One region of the Kineococcus aurantiacus genome, then DNA from elsewhere that is predicted to be linked to it. Evidence: riboswitches for the same ligand, from Rfam matches in the RefSeq annotation. Region 1 holds a riboswitch; each other region holds the start of a gene.
The links. A riboswitch is a leader RNA that binds a small molecule or an ion and turns the genes downstream of it on or off. The one in region 1 is predicted to bind S-adenosylmethionine.
Positions count from the first base shown of each region.

Region 2: another riboswitch for S-adenosylmethionine. It lies ahead of BJ968_RS09110 (ATP-binding cassette domain-containing protein); the one in region 1 lies ahead of BJ968_RS17800 (acyl-CoA dehydrogenase family protein).
Region 3: another riboswitch for S-adenosylmethionine. It lies ahead of BJ968_RS08155 (MFS transporter); the one in region 1 lies ahead of BJ968_RS17800 (acyl-CoA dehydrogenase family protein).
Region 4: another riboswitch for S-adenosylmethionine. It lies ahead of BJ968_RS05870 (LLM class flavin-dependent oxidoreductase); the one in region 1 lies ahead of BJ968_RS17800 (acyl-CoA dehydrogenase family protein).

Region 1 covers NZ_JACCBB010000001.1:3,697,421-3,701,621, forward strand. Annotated here, with positions in the region: gene mshB (N-acetyl-1-D-myo-inositol-2-amino-2-deoxy-alpha-D-glucopyranoside deacetylase) at 1-182, shown strand, start outside; gene BJ968_RS17795 (AAA family ATPase) at 354-2,288, shown strand; SAM riboswitch class IV at 2,405-2,517, shown strand; gene BJ968_RS17800 (acyl-CoA dehydrogenase family protein) at 2,572-3,846, shown strand; gene BJ968_RS26885 (GNAT family N-acetyltransferase) at 3,822-4,201, opposite strand, start outside.
Region 2 covers NZ_JACCBB010000001.1:1,886,165-1,890,365, reverse strand. Annotated here, with positions in the region: gene BJ968_RS09120 (ABC transporter permease subunit) at 1-109, opposite strand, end outside; gene BJ968_RS09115 (aliphatic sulfonate ABC transporter substrate-binding protein) at 106-1,146, opposite strand; gene BJ968_RS09110 (ATP-binding cassette domain-containing protein) at 1,203-1,946, opposite strand; SAM riboswitch class I at 2,009-2,100, opposite strand; gene BJ968_RS09105 (YqjF family protein) at 2,219-2,968, shown strand; gene BJ968_RS09100 (CNNM domain-containing protein) at 3,088-4,201, shown strand, end outside.
Region 3 covers NZ_JACCBB010000001.1:1,687,308-1,691,508, forward strand. Annotated here, with positions in the region: gene BJ968_RS08150 (LLM class flavin-dependent oxidoreductase) at 1-1,277, opposite strand, end outside; gene BJ968_RS08155 (MFS transporter) at 1,307-2,638, opposite strand; SAM riboswitch class I at 2,644-2,732, opposite strand; gene BJ968_RS08160 (GDSL-type esterase/lipase family protein) at 2,832-3,569, shown strand; gene BJ968_RS08165 (alpha/beta hydrolase-fold protein) at 3,645-4,201, shown strand, end outside.
Region 4 covers NZ_JACCBB010000001.1:1,225,103-1,229,303, forward strand. Annotated here, with positions in the region: gene BJ968_RS05860 (methylenetetrahydrofolate reductase) at 1-754, opposite strand, end outside; SAM riboswitch class I at 816-907, opposite strand; SAM riboswitch class IV at 1,045-1,158, shown strand; gene BJ968_RS05865 (aminotransferase class V-fold PLP-dependent enzyme) at 1,212-2,552, shown strand; SAM riboswitch class IV at 2,563-2,672, shown strand; gene BJ968_RS05870 (LLM class flavin-dependent oxidoreductase) at 2,669-3,913, shown strand; gene BJ968_RS05875 (NtaA/DmoA family FMN-dependent monooxygenase) at 3,928-4,201, shown strand, end outside.

The DNA of each region.
Region 1 (4,201 bases):
ACGCCACCCAGATCAGCCTCGACCTCGACGCCGCGCCGCCCCTCATGCGGCTGTCCAACGGCGTGCCGCAGCCGGTCTGGCCGGTCGAGCACTTCCGGCTCGTGCACGGGGTGGCCTCGGGGCCCTTCGACGCCGACGGCCGCGAGACCGACCTGTTCGCGGGGGTGGCGCCCTCGGCCTGAGCCGCGGGCGGGGCGCCGCGGACCGGCTCGGTGATGACCCGATCACGGTCCGTTGCGCCGCTCGGGTGAACGCCATCGTCCGAACGCGTCACAGAGGGTGGCCCTGCGTGAACGGGCGGGGTTGGGTGGACGCACGTCCGGAACCGCCGGGCGGACCGAGAGGAGCCGCTCGTGGCCCACGACCAGCGCACGCCCGCGCCCCCCGCGCCCGTGGCGCGCCCCGCCCGCGACAGCGCCGACGTCGGCCGGGCGCGCGAGCGCAACCGCCGCCGCCGCACCCGGGCGCTGCTCCTGGCCGTCCTGGCCGCCGTGCTCCTCGTCGACGTGCGGCTGGCCCTCGGCGGCTCCCTCGTCCCCTCGCTGCCCGCCGTCGACCCGATCTACGTCATGGTCGGCGTCTTCTTCGCGCTGATGATCGCGCTGCTGCTGGGGCAGACGCTCGTCTCGGGCCGGTCCCCGCACGTCGTGTACCGGCCCGAGCAGATCGACGTCTCCCTCGACGACGTCGTGGGCCTGGACCCCGTCAAGGAGGACGTCGAGCGCAGCCTCGACCTGTTCCTGTCCGCCCGCACCTTCCGCACCCGCATGGGCGGCCGGCCCCGCCGCGGCCTGCTGTTCGAGGGCTCGCCCGGCACGGGCAAGACCCACATGGCCAAGGCCATGGCCCGCGAGGCCGGGGTCCCGTTCCTCTTCGTCTCCGCGACCAGCTTCCAGTCCATGTGGTACGGCGCGACGGCCCGCAAGCTGCGCTCCTACTTCAAGGCGCTGCGCAAGGCCGCCCGCCGCGAGGGCGGGGCCATCGGGTTCATCGAGGAGATCGACGCGATCGCCGCCGCGCGCGGCGGGATGAGCGCCGCGACCGCGACGGTCCCGCCCGCCAGCTCCGTCGTGGGCTGCGGCGGGCTGACGAACCTGCCGATGGCCGGGCCCGCGGCGCAGACCCCCGCGCTGCACGTCGAGCGCCTCGCCTCCAGCGAGGGCGCCAGCGGCGTCGTCAACGAGCTCCTCGTGCAGATGCAGTCCTTCGACGAGCCCACCACCTCCGAGCGGGTCGTCGGCTGGTTCGTCGACACCGCCAACCGGTTCCTGCCCGCCCACCGCCGGCTGACGCGGCCCGTGAGCGAACCCGTCGAGGTCCTGCTCATCGCCGCGACCAACCGAGCCGACGCCCTCGACCCGGCCCTGCTGCGCCCGGGCCGCTTCGACCGCCGGATGAGCTTCGGCCTGCCGGACAAGAACGGCCGCCGCCAGCTCGTCGACCACTTCCTGGCCCGCAAGGCCCACGAACCGGCCCTCGACGACGCCGAGCGGCGCGACGCCCTGGCCGGGATCACCAACGGCTACTCGCCCGTGATGATCGAGAACCTGCTCGACGAGGCCCTCGTCAACGCCGTCCGCCGCGACGGCGAGGGGATGAGCTGGGCCGACCTGGAGCACGCCCGCCTGGTCACCGAGGTGGGCCTGGGGCAGCCCGTCGCCTACACCGACCACGAGGCCCGGCTCATCGCCACCCACGAGGCCGGGCACGCGACCGTGGCCTGGCTCGTCGCCCCGCAGCGCCGGCTGGAGATCCTCACGATCGTCAAGCGCGCCGGCTCCCTCGGGCTGCTCGCCCACGGCGACGCCGAGGACGTCTACACCCGCTCGCGCACCGAGCTCGCCGGGATGATCAAGATCGCCTTCGGAGGGCAGGTGGCCGAGGAGCTGTTCTTCGGCGACGTGTCCACCGGCCCCGCCGGGGACCTGCAGTCCGCGACGTCGGTCGCCGCGCAGATGGTCGGCTCGGCCGGCATGGCCGGCACGCTGGTGTCCTTCGCCGCCGTCCAGCAGGGCGCCTTCGCCGACGGCAACCTCGTCTCCCGCGTCCTGGGCGACGGCGAGGGCCGCCGCCTCGTGGAGAACCTGCTGAGCGAGCAGAAGGAGTCCGTCCGCGAGCTCCTCGAGCGCAACCGGCACCTCGTGGCGGCCCTGCGCGACGCGCTGCTGGAGCGTCACGAGCTCGTCGGGCACGAGATCACCGACGTCCTGGAGGCGGCGCGGGCCGCGCACGCGGCCCCGGCCGTCATCGACCTGCGCGACCCGGCCCCGGTCCACCGGGACCTGTGAGACCCGTCGCGCCCGGGGCCCGGAGGGGAGCCCCGGCCGCGACGTCAGCACCCGGCCACCCCGCGCGTCGCGGGGTGGCTGGACCCGCGCGGGGGGCGTGTGGTTCGCTGGCGCCAGGTCATGAGCGCCAGCGCCAAGCCCCGGCTCGCTGGCCGGCAACCCTCCTCGTCGTGGGGTGCCCCGGGTGAAGACCTGACCCTGGTGCCCCGGGCACGGGTAAGGACGAGCCGGTGCACGCCCTCCCGCCTCCGGGCGCCGACGCGTCCGCGACCGAGGAGGACCCTTGAGCACGACCACCCTGGCCCCGACCACCCCGACCCCGAGCACCCGACCCGTGCGCGAGCGCTTCGCCCCGCTGCTGCAGCGCATCGCCGAGGGCGCGGTGGCCCGCGAGCAGGACCACGAGCTGCCGCGCGCCGCGGTCCGCGAGCTGCTCGACGCCGGGTTCGGCCGGCTGCGGCTGCCCGTGGCCGAGGGCGGTGAGGGGCTCGACCTCGTCGAGCTCGCCGAGCTCCTCGTCGACCTGGCCACGGCCGACTCCAACCTGCCGCAGGTCTTCCGCGGGCACGTCGCGTGGGTCGAGCAGGTCCTGAGCCTGCCGCCGGGGGAGCACCGGGACCGCTGGGTGGAGCGCATCGTCGCCGGTGAGCTCGTGGGCAACTCCTGGAGCGAGGTCGGCGACGGCGTCACCGGCGAGCAGCAGACCGTCGTGACGACCCGCGAGGGGCGCACGAGCGTCACCGGCCGCAAGTACTACACGACGGGCACGATCTTCGCGGACTGGACCGACGCCACGGCCCGCCGGCTCCTGCCCGACGGCTCCTTCGAGGTCGTCACCGTCCTGGTCCCCGTGCGCGCGCCGGGCGTGGAGGTCTCCGACGACTGGGACGGCTTCGGCCAGCAGCTGACCGGCACGGGCACCCTGGTCCTGGACGACGTCGAGGTCGACCCCGCCGACGTCGCACCCTTCACCGACCGGTTCCGCTACCAGACAGCCCTGTACCAGCTGGTCCTGCTGGCGGTGCACGCCGGGATCGCGGCCGCCGTCGAGCGCGACACCGCCCAGCAGGTGCGCGCGCGCACCCGCACCTACACCCACGGCCTGGCCCCGCTGGTGCGCCACGACGCGCAGGTGCTCTCGGTGGCCGGGGAGATCTCCGCGACCGCCTTCACCGCCCGCGCCCTCGTGCGCGCGGCCGCCCAGGCCGTCCAGGCCGCGGCCGACACCGCCGGCGAACCGGGCACCGACCGGGACCGGGCCGCCAACGTGGAGGCGGAGATCCGCACCGCCCAGGCGCAGGTCGTGCTCTCCGAGGCCGTGCCGCGGGCCGCGACGCTGCTGTTCAACACCCTGGGCGCCTCCGGCACCTCCCGGGCCCGGGACCTGGACCGGCACTGGCGCAACGCCCGCACGGTCGCCTCGCACAACCCGGTGATCTACAAGCAGCGCATCGTGGGGGACTGGTCGGTCAACGGCACCGAGCCGCCGTTCGTGTGGGACATCGGCACCCACGCCTCGGTGGCCCGCGGCGCTCAGGCGGAGGGCGCCACCCGGTAGTGGTACGCGTGGTGCACGGCGAAGCCCTGCCCCGCGTACAGCGCCCGCGCGCCGGTGTTGTCGGCCTGCACCTGCAGGTACGTCGACGCCGCGCCGCGCGCGCGGGCCCAGTCGGCGACCTCGGCCAGCACCCGCCGGCCCAGCCCGCGCCGGCGGTGGGTGGGGGCCGTCTCCACGGCCGTCACCCCCGCCCAGCCGGGGGACAGCGAACCCCGCGCGATCGCCACCGTCCGCCCGTCGTCCACCACGCGGACGAACACCTGCTCGTCGGCGGAGACGAGGATCCGCCGGCCGGCCGCGGGCACGGTCGGGGAGCCCTGGTAGTGGTACTGCTCCAGCCACGCCCCGTCGGGGA
Region 2 (4,201 bases), 1.8 Mb from region 1:
ACGCCGCGACCAGCAGCACGGGCACGACCGCGCCGAGCCACCAGCCCGGCCGGCGGCGCGGCGCGCGGCCGGCCGGTGCGGCCGGGGCGGACGTGGTGGGCGCGCTCACGCGGCGGTGGCCTTGCGGGCGAAGTCGGGCACCAGCAGCGTGTCCAGCGCCTTCGTGGCGGCGTCCTCGGAGGGGACGTCGCCGGTGGCGGCCATGAGCGGCACGATCCCGGCCAGCACGGTCCGCTGCGCGTCGCCGGGCACGCCGTCGAGGTCGAGCGTCGTGCGCTCCAGGACGCGGGCGGCGACCTCGGGCGACAGCTGCGCGGCGGTCGCGTAGAGGGTCGCCAGGTCGGCGGGGTTCGCCAGCGCCCACGCGCGGGCCGTGGCGTACGCGTCGACGACCTGCTGGACGAGGTCGGGGGAGTCCTGGACGAACTGCTCGCGGGCGTTGAGGACGCCGTAGGTGCAGAAGTCGACGTTGCGGTACAGCAGCTTCGACCCGGCCTGCAGCTCCGAGGCGGCCATGTTCGGGTCCAGGCCGGCCCAGGCGTCGACGTCACCGCGCTCGAGGGCGGCGCGGCCGTCGGCGTGCTGGAGGTTGGTGATCTCGACGTCGGTGCCGGACAGCCCGGCGCCGGCGAGCGCCTGCTGGAGGAAGAAGTACGGGTCGGTGCCGGTGGTGGCGGCGATCCGCTTGCCGCGCAACCCCGCCACGTCGGTGAGGGTGGAGTCCTTCCCGACGACCAGCGCGGTCCACTCCGGCTGGGAGTACACCGCGACCGTCTGCACGGGCGAGCCGTTCGTGCGGGCCTGCAGCACGGCCGACCCGGCGGTGGAGGCCAGGTCCAGGTTGTCGTTGCGCAGGAACTCGTTGGCCTTGTTGCTGCCCGCCGACTGCTCCCACTGCACGGTGAGCCCGGCGTCCTCGAGCAGCTTCTGCTCGCGCACGACGAGGCTGAGGGGGTTGTAGAGGGCGTAGTCGAGGCGGACCCGGTCGCCGCCGGATCCGCCGGAACCGGCGGAAGCGCCGGAACTGGCGGGGGCCGAGCCGGTGGACGACTCGCCCCTGACGCAGCCGGCCGCGGTCAGGGCCAGGGAACCCAGACCAAGGCCGAGCAGGGCGCGACGGGTGGTGGTGGGGGGCAGCGTGGACACAGTTCTCCCGTGGAGGTGGGTGGGGCGGGTTCTCGGGGTGCCCCCGGAGGGGGCGGTCAGGCGGAGCGGGGGACGCCGAGCAGGTCGAGCAGCTCGACGCGCAGCCGGGCGGTGGCGGCGTCGGCGCGGTCGCGGGGACGGGGCGCACCGACCCGCAGGTCCCGGACGATCCCGGCGCCCTGCCCGCTGCCGGTGTCGCCGAGGACGAGCACCCGGTCGGCCAGGTGCAGGGCCTCGTCGACGTCGTGGGTGACGAACACGACGGTGGCGCCCGTGCCGCGCTGCACCTCGTCGAGCAGGTCCTGCATGCGCAGGCGGGTCAGGGCGTCGAGCGCGGCGAACGGCTCGTCGAGCAGCAGCACGCCGGGGCGGCGGACGAGGGCGCGGGCCAGGGCCGCGCGCTGGGCCATGCCGCCGGAGACCCGGCGCGGCCGGTGCCCGGCGAAGTCGGCCAGCCCCACGACGTCCAGCCAGCGCAGCACCTCGGCCCGGCCCTGCGCGCGGGCCGTGCCGCGCGGCAGGCCGAAGGCGACGTTGCCGGCCAGGTCCCGCCACGGCAGCAGCCGCGGTTCCTGGAACACCACCGCGGTGCGGGGGTGCACCCCGCGCACGGGCTGCCCGGCGACCTCCACCGTCCCGGTGGAGGGGGTGTCCAGCCCGGCGAGGAGCCGCAGCAGCGTCGACTTGCCGCTGCCGGAGGCCCCCACGAGGGCGACGGTGCCGCCCGCGTCGAGCTCGAGGTCCAGGGGGGCCAGCACCCGGTGCTCGCCGAAGCTGCGCCCGACGCCGCGCAGGCGCACCCCGGCGGCCTCGACGCGGTCGGCGGCCCGGGGGCTGGCGGTGGGGGCGGTCGTCACGGTCTCCTCCATCGGTCCCGGCATGAGCACCACACCCCCGTGGGGGCGGTTGCTGCGGCGTCGACGAGCCAGGTCTCTCGGCCGCTCTGGATGGTGCGCACACTCTAAGCCAGCCGCGGGGGTGCCGCCGCCACCCGGTGCGCCGCAGGTGCGCGGCGGGTGCGCGGCGGGTGCGCTGCGGTTGCCGAGCGGCGCCGCTGCGGCACGCTGACCGGGTGGTCACCGCCCCGCCCCTGCCCCGGCCCGTGATGATGCACCAGCACTGGGACGACGTCGCCTTCCTGCACTGGGAGGTCGACCCCGACGAGGTCGCCCCGCACCTGCCGCCCGGCACCCGCCCCGACCTGTTCGCCGGCCGCGCCTACGTCGGCCTCATCCCCTTCACCCTGCGCGGGGCCGGACCCGGGGGCCGGGCCGCCGTGCCGTACCTGGGGACGTTCCTGGAGACGAACGTGCGGACGTACTCCGTCGACGAGCAGGGGCGGCACGGCGTGGTGTTCGCCAGCCTGGACGCCTCCCGGCTGGCCGTCGTCCTGGGCGCGCAGACCGCGTTCGGGCTGCCGTACCGGTGGTCGACGCTGCGGCACGCGGTGCGGGTCCGCGACGGCGCGCGGGAGCTGCTGTGGACGTGCCGCACCCGCGACGGCGTCACGAGCCGCGTCGCGGTCCGCGAGGGCGCGACCCGGCGGGTGGAGCCGGCCCGGGACGACCTCGGCGACTTCCTCACGGCCCGCTTCGGCCTGCACGTGGAGCACCTGGGCCGCACGTGGTGGATCGCCAACGAGCACGAGCCGTGGCCATTGCGGGACGCGCAGGTGCTGGAGCTGGACGACGGTCTCGTCGCGGCCGCCGGGTTCACCGTGACCGGCGCACCGGCGCACGTGGCGTTCGCGCGGCGGGTCACGACGCGGTTCACCACGCCCCGCCCGGCGGCGGGGGAACCGTCCCGCGCGCTCGTGCGTTGACCGGGAACACGTCCCCGGGGCACCGTCCCCCAGACCAGGAGAGGACCGCCGCCGCCGATGCGCGACGACGATCGCCCTTCAAGTACCTCGAGCACGCCCGGCCACGGTGAGGTGCTCCCGTGACGGACGTGCTCGCCCTGCTCCTCGGTGTCGTGGTGGTGTTCGCCATCACCGTCGCCACGGCCTGGTTCGTGGCCCAGGAGTTCGCCTTCATGTCGGTGGACCGGTCGGCGCTGGGCGCCCGCGCCGAGGCCGGCGACCCCGCGGCGCGCCGGGCCCTGCAGGTCACCCGCCGCACCTCGTTCATGCTGTCCGGCGCGCAGCTGGGCATCACCGTCACGGGCCTGCTCGTCGGGTACGTCGCCGAACCCCTCATCGGGGAGTCCCTCGGGGCGCTGCTGGGCGGGGTCGGGGTCCCCGCCGCGGTGAGCGTCGGCGTCGGGGCCGTCGTGGCGCTGCTGTTCTCGACGTTCGTGCAGATGCTGTTCGGGGAGCTGTTCCCCAAGAACCTGGCCATCGCGCGGCCCGAACCGCTGGCGGTGCGGCTGAGCCGGTCCACGCTGGTCTACCTGCGGGTGTTCGGCTGGCTCGTGCGGTTCTTCGACCAGGCCTCCAACGCGCTGCTGCGGGCGCTGCGCATCGAACCCGTCCACGACGTCGAGCACGCCGCGACGGCCAGGGACCTGGAGGCCATCGTGGAGGAGTCCCGCGAGAGCGGTGACCTGCCGCCGGACCTGGCGGTGCTGCTGGACCGGATCCTGGACTTCCCCCAGCGCGACGTCGAGCACGCCATGGTGCCGCGCTCGCGCGTCGACACCGTCGACGAGTCCGCCGACCTGGGCCTGGTGCGCGCCCTCATGGCCGTGGGGCACTCCCGGTACCCGGTGCTGGCCACCGGTTCCGGCGACGTCCTGGGGGTCGTGCACCTGACCGACCTGCTCGCGACGGCCGAGGACGACACGGCGCACGTCACGCGCATCATGCGGGTCCCGCTCGTGGTGTCGACCCTCACCCCGCTGCCGCAGGTGCTGCGGCAGCTGGCCGGGACGAAGAACCAGCTCGCCTGCGTCGTCGACGAGTACGGCGGTTTCACGGGGGTCGTGACGGTCGAGGACCTCGCCGAGGAACTCGTCGGGGAGATCACCGACGAGCACGACGACGAGGACCCGACGTACGTCCCCGTGGAGGGTGACGGGGTGTGGGAGGTGTCGGGGGAGGTCCACGTCGACGAGG
Region 3 (4,201 bases), 2.0 Mb from region 1:
CGCCCCAGCCGCTCGCGCAGCGTGGTGCCCGGCGCGACCGGCGGCGCCGTCCGCCCCCGGCGCTCCAGCTCGGGCACGAGGTGGTCGACGACGTCGGCGAACGTGCCCGGCAGCGTCGCGTACATGAGGTTGAACCCGTCGACGTCGGCCTGCTCGGCGAACTCCTCCAGCTCGTCGGCCACCGTCTGCGGGGACCCCGCCAGGACCGGGCCGCGGCCGCCGACGGCGACGAACCGGGCCAGGTCCTCCACCGTCCACTCCCGGTCGGGGTCGTCGGTGAAGCTGCGCAGCGCCGAGCGGTTCGCGTCCGTCGTGACGTGCTGCAGGGTGTCGGTGGGCGCGGCGCCGGCGAGGTCGACGCCGGTCCAGCCGCCGAACAGCGCCAGCGCCCCCTCCCGGCTGGCGTGCTCGCGGTAGTCGGCCAGCAGCGCCCGCGCCTCGGCGTCCGAGCTGCGCACCACGGCCGTCAGGCCCGCGTACACCGCGACCGAGCGCGGGTCCCGGCCCGCCTCGGCCACCGCGCGCCGCAACGAGTCGACGGACCGGCGGGCGATCGCGGCGGTGGGCGCGATGACGAACACGCACTCGGCGTGCCGCGCCGCGAACTCCTGCCCGCGCGGGGAGGACCCCGCCTGGAAGATGACGGGGGTGCGCTGCGGGGACGGCTCGCACAGGAACGCCCCGGGCACGTCGAAGTACCGGCCGTGGTGGGCGATGTCGTGGACCTTCGCCGGGTCGGCGTAGACCCCGGCCGCGGCGTCGCGGACGACGGCGTCGTCCTCCCAGGACCCCTCCCAGAGCTTGTAGCAGACCTCCAGGTACTCCTCGGCGACGTCGTACCGCTCGTCGTGCGCGACCTGCGCGGAGAAACCCAGGTTCCGCGCCGCGGAGTCGAGGTAGCCGGTGACGACGTTCCACGCGACGCGGCCCTCGGTGAGGTGGTCCAGCGTCGTGAGCCGGCGGGCCAGGGAGTAGGGCTGCTCGTACGTCGTGGTGACGGTCAGGCCGAAACCCAGGGTCGACGTGACGGCCGCCATGGCCGACACCGCGGCCAGCGGGTCGTTGACGGGCACCTGCAGCGCGCCGCGGACCGCCGCGTCGCGCGAGCCGCCGTACACGTCGTAGGTGCCGAGCACGTCGGCCAGGAAGAGGGCGTCGAAACCGCCGCGCTCGAGCAGCTGCGCCAGGTCGGTCCAGTGCCGCAGCGTCCGGTAGTCGGCGCTGCGGTCCTCCGGCCGCGTCCACAGCCCGGCGGCCTGGTGCCCGACGCAGGCCATCGCGAAGGCGTTGAGCCGCAGGGGACCGCTCACGCCGCGTACCCGTCGAGGGGTTCGTGCGCGGTCTCGCGCGCGCAGGCCGCCGAGATCGTCGTCAGGACCGCCAGGAACGACAGGTACCCCGCGACCAGCCAGGGCGAGCCGCCGCCGGCCGCCAGCAGCGAGGCCGCGATGAGCGGGGTCAGCCCCCCGCCGAGGACCGCGCCGATCGAGTACCCCAGCGACGCCCCGCTGTAGCGGGTGCGGTTGTCGAACTGCTCGGCGAAGAAGGCGCCCTGCGCGCCGTACTGGCTGTCGTGGCCGAGGTTGATCGCGATGACGACCGCACCGACGATGAGCACGGTCGAGCCGGTGTCCAGCAGCAGGAACGCGGGGACGGTGAACACCGCGGTGAGGATCGCGCCGAACAGGTAGACGGGCCGGCGGCCGACCCGGTCGGACAGCAGCCCCCACAGCGGGGTGGCCGCCAGGCTCAGCACCGAGGCCACGAGGACGGCGAGCAACCCGACGTCGGCGCCGTCGGAGCGGACGTGGTTCGTCAGGTAGCTGAGGGCGAAGACGGTGTAGAGGACGTACGCGCCGTTCTGCCCCAGCCGCATGCCGGTCGTCAGGAGCACCCCGCGCCGGTTGCGCCGCAGCACCTCCGCGACGGGCCGGTGGGCCGTGGCGTCGGCCTCGCGCAGCGCCGTGAACGCCGGGGAGTCGGTGACCTTCAGGCGGATGAGCAGCCCGACGACGACGAGGACGGCGCTGGCCAGGAACGGCACGCGCCAGCCCCAGGCCAGGAAGGCCTCGTCGCTGGTCAGCGTCCGGGTCAGCCAGAAACCCCCCGAGGCCAGGACCATGCCGGCCGCCGAGCCCATCTGCGGGATCGCCCCGAACAGGCCGCGGCGGCCCGTGGGGGCGTGCTCGACCGACAGCAGGACCGCCCCGCCCCACTCCCCGCCGGCGGAGAAGCCCTGCAGCAGCCGGCACAGCACGAGCAGCACGGGCGCCCACACGCCGATGGCGTCGTGGGTGGGCAGGAGGCCGATCGCGGCCGTGGAGACCCCCATGGTCAGCAGCGAGGCGACCAGCACGACCTTGCGGCCCACCCGGTCCCCGAGGTGACCGGCCACGGCCCCGCCGACGGGACGGGCGACGAACCCGACGGCGTAGGTGGCGAAGGCGGCGACGACCCCGACGGCACCGCCGACGTCGGGGAAGAACAGCGGACCCAGGACGAGGGCGGCCGCGGTGCCGTAGAGGTAGTAGTCGTACCACTCGATCGTGGTGCCGACGAAGCTGCCGAGGGCGGCCCGGCGGCGGGCCAGGCGGCTGCCGGGGCGCGCGAGGACGTCGGTGGACTGCGTGCTGCTCACGAGGACTCCCATCGGTCCCGGCGGTAGCACCTGCCCTGACGGGTGGCTGCTGCGACGTCGGTGAGCCGGGTCTCTCGGTCGCTCTGGATGGCTCCGGCGAACCTACGACGAGGTGAGCGGGGTCGGCAAACCGGGTGCCGGAACGGGCCGGCGGCCCAGCCGGGGCACAGGCTGCGGTGCGACGGTGCCGCGCGTGGGGTCCAGGGCGCGCTTGGGCGCGGTGGTCGTGCTGCTGCTGGGCGGCCTCGGCGGGCCGGTGACCCCGGTGGCCCCCGTGGCCCGGGTGACCCGGGTGGTCGCCTTCGGCGACTCGGTCCCCGACGGCGCGCGCTGCGCGTGCACGCCCTTCCCCGCCCTCGTCGCGGCCCGCCTCGGCGTCGGCGTCGAGCAGCTCGCCGAGGACGGTGCCACGTCCGCGGACACGGCCCGGACCGTCGGGGCGCACCTGCCCGCGCTCACCCGCGGTGACGTGGTGCTGCTGGAGACGGGGGCCAACGACCTCGCCCCCCTCGTGGACGGCGCGGGGGACGACGCGGGGGACGACGCGGGGGTGCGGGCCGCGGCCGGGGCCGCCGTCGCGCGGGTGGCGGCGACCGTCGAGGCCCTGCGCGCGACCGGCGCCCGGGTCGTCGTCCTGGACTACTGGGCCGTCGGCCTCGACGGGGACGTCGCCGCCCTGCGGTACACGCCCCGGCAGCGGCGGCTCCAGGGCGAGCTGACCGACGCCTACGACGACCGGCTCGCGTGCGCCCTGGCGGGGCGGGCCGTGGTCGTGGGGCTGCGGCCCACCTTCCACGCCGGTGCCGGCGCCACCCCGCTGCTGGCCGCCGACGGCGACCACCCCGACGCCGCGGGCCACCGGGCGATCGCCGCCGCCGTCCTGACCGCCCTGGGCTGGGAGGACGCCACCGGTTCGCCGGGCATCGGCTGAGGAGGGCCGCCGGCGGCGCGGCGCGGGTCGATGCTGCCGGTGGGGCCCGGAGCGGTGCCCGGAGGAGGTTTCGCGGTGGACCTGTCCAGCACGACCACGCAGGCGGTGGCGGTCGGTGCCGCCGTCGCGGCCACGGCCGCCGTCGTCGTCTCCTGGCGCGCCCTGGCGCGGCGGGGACCGTGGGCCGTGCTGGCCCGGACGGCGGCGCTGGCCGGCGTCAACGCCACCGTCCTGGCCGCGGTGTTCCTCGTCGTCAACAGCCGGTTCGGGCTGTACTCCTCCTGGTCGGACCTGCTGGGCGTGGCCCCCGCGACGACCACCACGACCACCTCCACGACCACCACCTCCACGGGGGTCCTCCCCGGTCACGACGGCCGCGTCGTGAGCGTCGAGGTCCCCGGCCCCGCGTCGGGGACCACCGGCCGGGTGCTCCTCGTGCTGCCGCCGGGCTACGGCCGGGTCCCGGCACCCGCGGGCGGCTACCCCGTGATCGAGGCCTTCCACGGCTGGCCCGGCACCCCGCAGCAGTGGCTGGACGCGATGGGGCTGCTGCCGTCCCTGGACGCGGTCGTGGCCGACCACCAGCTCGCCGAGCCGATCGTCGTCGTCCCGGACCTGGAGATCCCCGCCGG
Region 4 (4,201 bases), 2.5 Mb from region 1:
CGTCGTCGGTGTCCAGGGCCGCGAGCAGCCCCCGCGGGGCCCGGACGCCGGTGAGCTCGCCGATCCGCTCCAGGCGCCGTGGGTCGTCGGAGACCGCGACGCCGGGCAGCAGCGGGATGGTGATCCCGGCCGCGCGGGCCCGGCGGACGAACGCGGCGTACTCCTGCGCGGAGAACGTCACCTGGCAGATCGCGAACCGCGCCCCGGCGTCCTGCTTGGCGCGCAGGACGGCGAGCTCGTGGTGGTCCCTGGCCCGCGGGAAGGCGGCCACGGCCAGGCTGAGCGGTCCCTCGTCGAGGGGGCGGGAACCGCCGCGCAGCGCCAGCCGACGCCTGTCGGCCACCTGCAGCAGTTCCACGAGGTCCCGGGCGGTGGCCACGCCGTCGGGGTGCGGCGTCCAGTCCGGGACACCGGCCGGCGGGTCCCCCCGCAGCGCCAGGACGTTGCGGACGCCGGCGTCGAGGAACTCGGTGGCCAGTTCCACGACCTGCCGGCGCGAGGAACCCACGCACGTCAGGTGGGCCATGGCCGGGACCGCCGAGGTGGTCAGGACGTGCGCCAGCAGGTCCCGGCTGGGACCGCGGGTCGCTCCCGCCGCGCCGAAGGTGACGGACACGAAGTCGGGGTTGCTCCCCAGGAGGTCGGACAGCCTGCGCCACAACGAGTCGCGGCCGGTCTCCGAGCGCGGGGGGAAGAGTTCGAAACTGAGCGTGGGCCGCCCCGCGGCGCCGGCGACGAGGGGCGCGAGCGTCATCGCACGGGTCCCGGACCCGGGGCCGGGGAGGGGACGACGACATCGGTGGTGCGCATCACGAACTCCATCGACCTGGCGTTAGCACCCTCGCCCGGGCTCGGGGGGTTGCTGCGGCGTCGTCGAGCCAGGACTCTCAGCCGCTCTGGATGGTGTTCTTCGAATGTAGACCGACCGCGACGCCGTCCACAAGTGGTTCCCCCGGACGGCCCCCCGGCGGGCGGCGCTCCCGGGACCGGGCCGCGACGCACCGACCTTGATTCCCGGCGCCCGCACGTGGCAATCTCCCCCCAGGTCATGAGCGCCAGCGACAAGCCCCGGCTCGCTGGCCGGCAACCCTCCTCCGCGGTGGGGTGCCCCGGGTGACGACCTGGCCGGTTCCGACGTGGTTCCGGCAAGCGCGGACCTCGCCGGGGCGATCCCGGTCCTCCCGGCAGGGTCCACTGTCCCGAGGAGCCCCGTGACGACGAGCACCCTGTCCCCCACCCGCCCCGCCTGTCGCACGGTGCCGCCGCTGCTGCCCGTCGTCGGCGCCGACACCCCGGTCCCGCTGGCCACCGGGGGCACCACCACCTACGCCAACCTCGACAACGCGGCGAGCGCCCCGGCGCTGGCGGCGGTGGCGGACCGGGTCGCGCAGGTGCTGCCGCACTACGCCAGCGTCCACCGCGGCGCCGGCTACCTCTCGCAGGTGTCCACCGCCCTGTTCGAGCAGGCCCGCGAGCAGGTGGGCCGCTTCCTGGGGGCCCGCGAGGACGACGTCGTGGTCTTCACGCGCAGCACGACGGACGCCCTGGACCTGCTGTCCCGGGCCGTCCCCGCCGGCGCGCGGGTGCTGGTCGCGGACGTCGAGCACCACGCGAACCTGCTGCCCTGGCAGCGCTCGGCCCGCACCACGGTGGTCCGCGGCGGCGCCGACGCCGAGGAGACCACGGCCCTGCTGGAGGCGGAGCTGGCCACCGGGCAGTACGCCCTGCTGGCCGTCGCCGGCGCGTCCAACGTCACCGGGGAGGTGCTGCCGCTGCGCCGGCTGGCCCGGGCCGCGCACGCCGCCGGGGCCCGCCTCGCCGTCGACGGGGCCCAGCTGCTGCCGCACCGGCGCGTCGACGTCGCCCGCGACGGGATCGACTGGATCGCGCTGTCCGGGCACAAGCTGTACGCCCCGTTCGGGGCGGGGGCCCTGGTGGGGCGCCGGGACTGGCTGGACGCCGCCGAGCCCTACCTCGCCGGTGGCGGGGCCACGCTCGACGTCAGCCACGACGCGGTGCGGTGGGCGACCGGCCCGGACCGGCACGAGGCGGGTTCCCCGAACGTGGTCGGCGCGGTGGCGCTGGCGCAGGCGTGCACGACGCTGGCGGCCCTGCCCGCAGGGGCCCTGGAGGCCCACGAGGCGGCGCTGCGCGCGCAGCTCGTCACCGGCCTGAGCGCGCTGGAGGGCGTGCGGGTCGTGCGCCCGCACCCGGCCGACGCCGTGGGGGTCGTGACGTTCACCGTGCCCGGCCGCCCGGTGTCGGAGGTGGCGGCGTACCTGTCGGCCGAGCACGGCGTCGGGGTGCGCGACGGCAGGTTCTGCGCGCACCGCTTCGCGAACTCCCTGGGGCTGGTGGAGGGCGGGTTGCGCGCCTCCACGGGCGTCGGGACGAGCTCGGCCGACGTGGAGCGGCTGCTGGCCGCGCTGGAGCAGTTCCTCACCACGGGCTCGGCGCTGGAGTACGGGGTCGTCGAGGGCCGCTGGGGTCCGCTCACCGACGCCCGCCCGGCGCCGGAGTCCTTCCTCGACCCCGTCCCGGAACTGGGCTAGCCTGCCCGCAGGTCACGAGAACCAGCGACAAGCCCTGGCTAGCTGGTCGGCAACCCTCCCCGCGGTGGGGTGCCCCAGGTGACGACCCGGCCGGAGGGAACCCTCCGGCAAGCGCGATGACCCGCCGGACGCCTGCGAGTCGTCCCGACTCCAGGAGGAGACCCGTGCCCGAAACCCTTCACCTGTCCGCCGCCCTCGAGTCGACCGGCTGGCACCCGGCGTCCTGGCGGGAACCCGGCTCCCGGGCCGGGGAGCTGTTCACCGCGCGGTTCTGGGCCGACACGGTCGCCGAAGCCGAGCGCGGCCTGTTCGACCTGGTGACCGTCGAGGATTCCTTCGGCCTGCAGGGCAGCGGCTTCGGCCCGCCCGACGACCGCACCGACCGGGTCGCCGGCCGGCTCGACGCGCTGCTGGTCGCGGCCCGGCTCGCCCTGGTGACCGAGGCGATCGGGCTGGTCCCGACCGTCTCGACGACGCACACCGAACCGTTCCACGTCTCCAAGGGCCTGGCCACGCTGGACCACGTGAGCTCGGGCCGGGGCGGGTGGCGGGCCCAGGTCGCCGCCCGGGCGCACGAGGCGGAGCTGTTCGGCCGGCGCTCGATCCCGGCGGTCACCCGCGAGACGCTGCAGGACCCCGCGGTCGTCGCCGTCGTCGAGGACCTGTTCGCCGAGGCCCGCGCCGTCGTCGACACCGTCCGCGCGCTGTGGGACTCCTGGGAGGACGACGCGGTGGTCCGCGACGTCGCCACGGGCCGCTTCGTCGACCGCACCAAGCTGCACCGCGTCGCCGCGCAGACCCCGTGGTTCTCCGTCCTGGGGCCCTCGATCACGCCCCGCCCGCCGCAGGGCCAGCCCGTCGTGACGGCCCTGGCGCACGCCAGGACCGCCTACGAGTTCGCCGCCGCGAGCGCCGACGTCGTGTTCGTCACCCCCCGCGACGCGCAGGACGCCCGCGCGGTCGTCGCCGAGGTCCGGGCCGCGGAGGCCGCAGTGGGCCGGCGGGGTGTGCCGCTGCAGGTCCACGCCGACCTCGTGGTGGCCCTGGCCGCCGACGCCGCGCAGGCCCGCAACCGGCTGGACCGCCTCGACTCCGCCGACGGGGAGGCGTTCACGTCCGACGCGCTCGTCGTCGCCGACTCCCCCGCCGGCCTCGTCGAGCGGCTGCTGCTGTGGCGGGACGCGGGGATCGAGGGGTTCCGCTTCCGCCCGGCGGTGAACGCCACCGACCTGCCGGCCCTCGTCGACGAGGTCGTGCCGCTGCTGCAGTCCGCGGGGGCCTTCCGCCGCGCGTACACCGGCGCCACCCTGCGCGACCACCTCGGGCTGGCCCGGCCCGCCAACCGCTACGCCACCGTCTGAGGAGGGAAACCCCGATGAGCGTCCCCGAAGGCAAGCCCCGCAAGCAGATCGTCCTCGGCGCCCACCTCCCGGGCGTGAACCACCACACCGTCTGGCAGGACCCCGCCGCGGGCAGCCAGATCGACGTGAAGAGCTTCGCCCACCTGGCCCGCACGGCCGAGCGGGGTTTCTTCGACCTGTTCTTCCTGGCCGAGGGGCTGCGGCTGCGCGAGCACGCCGGGCAGATCTACGAGAACGACGTCGTCGGCCGCCCGGACACGTTCACCGTCCTCGCCGCCCTGGCCGGGG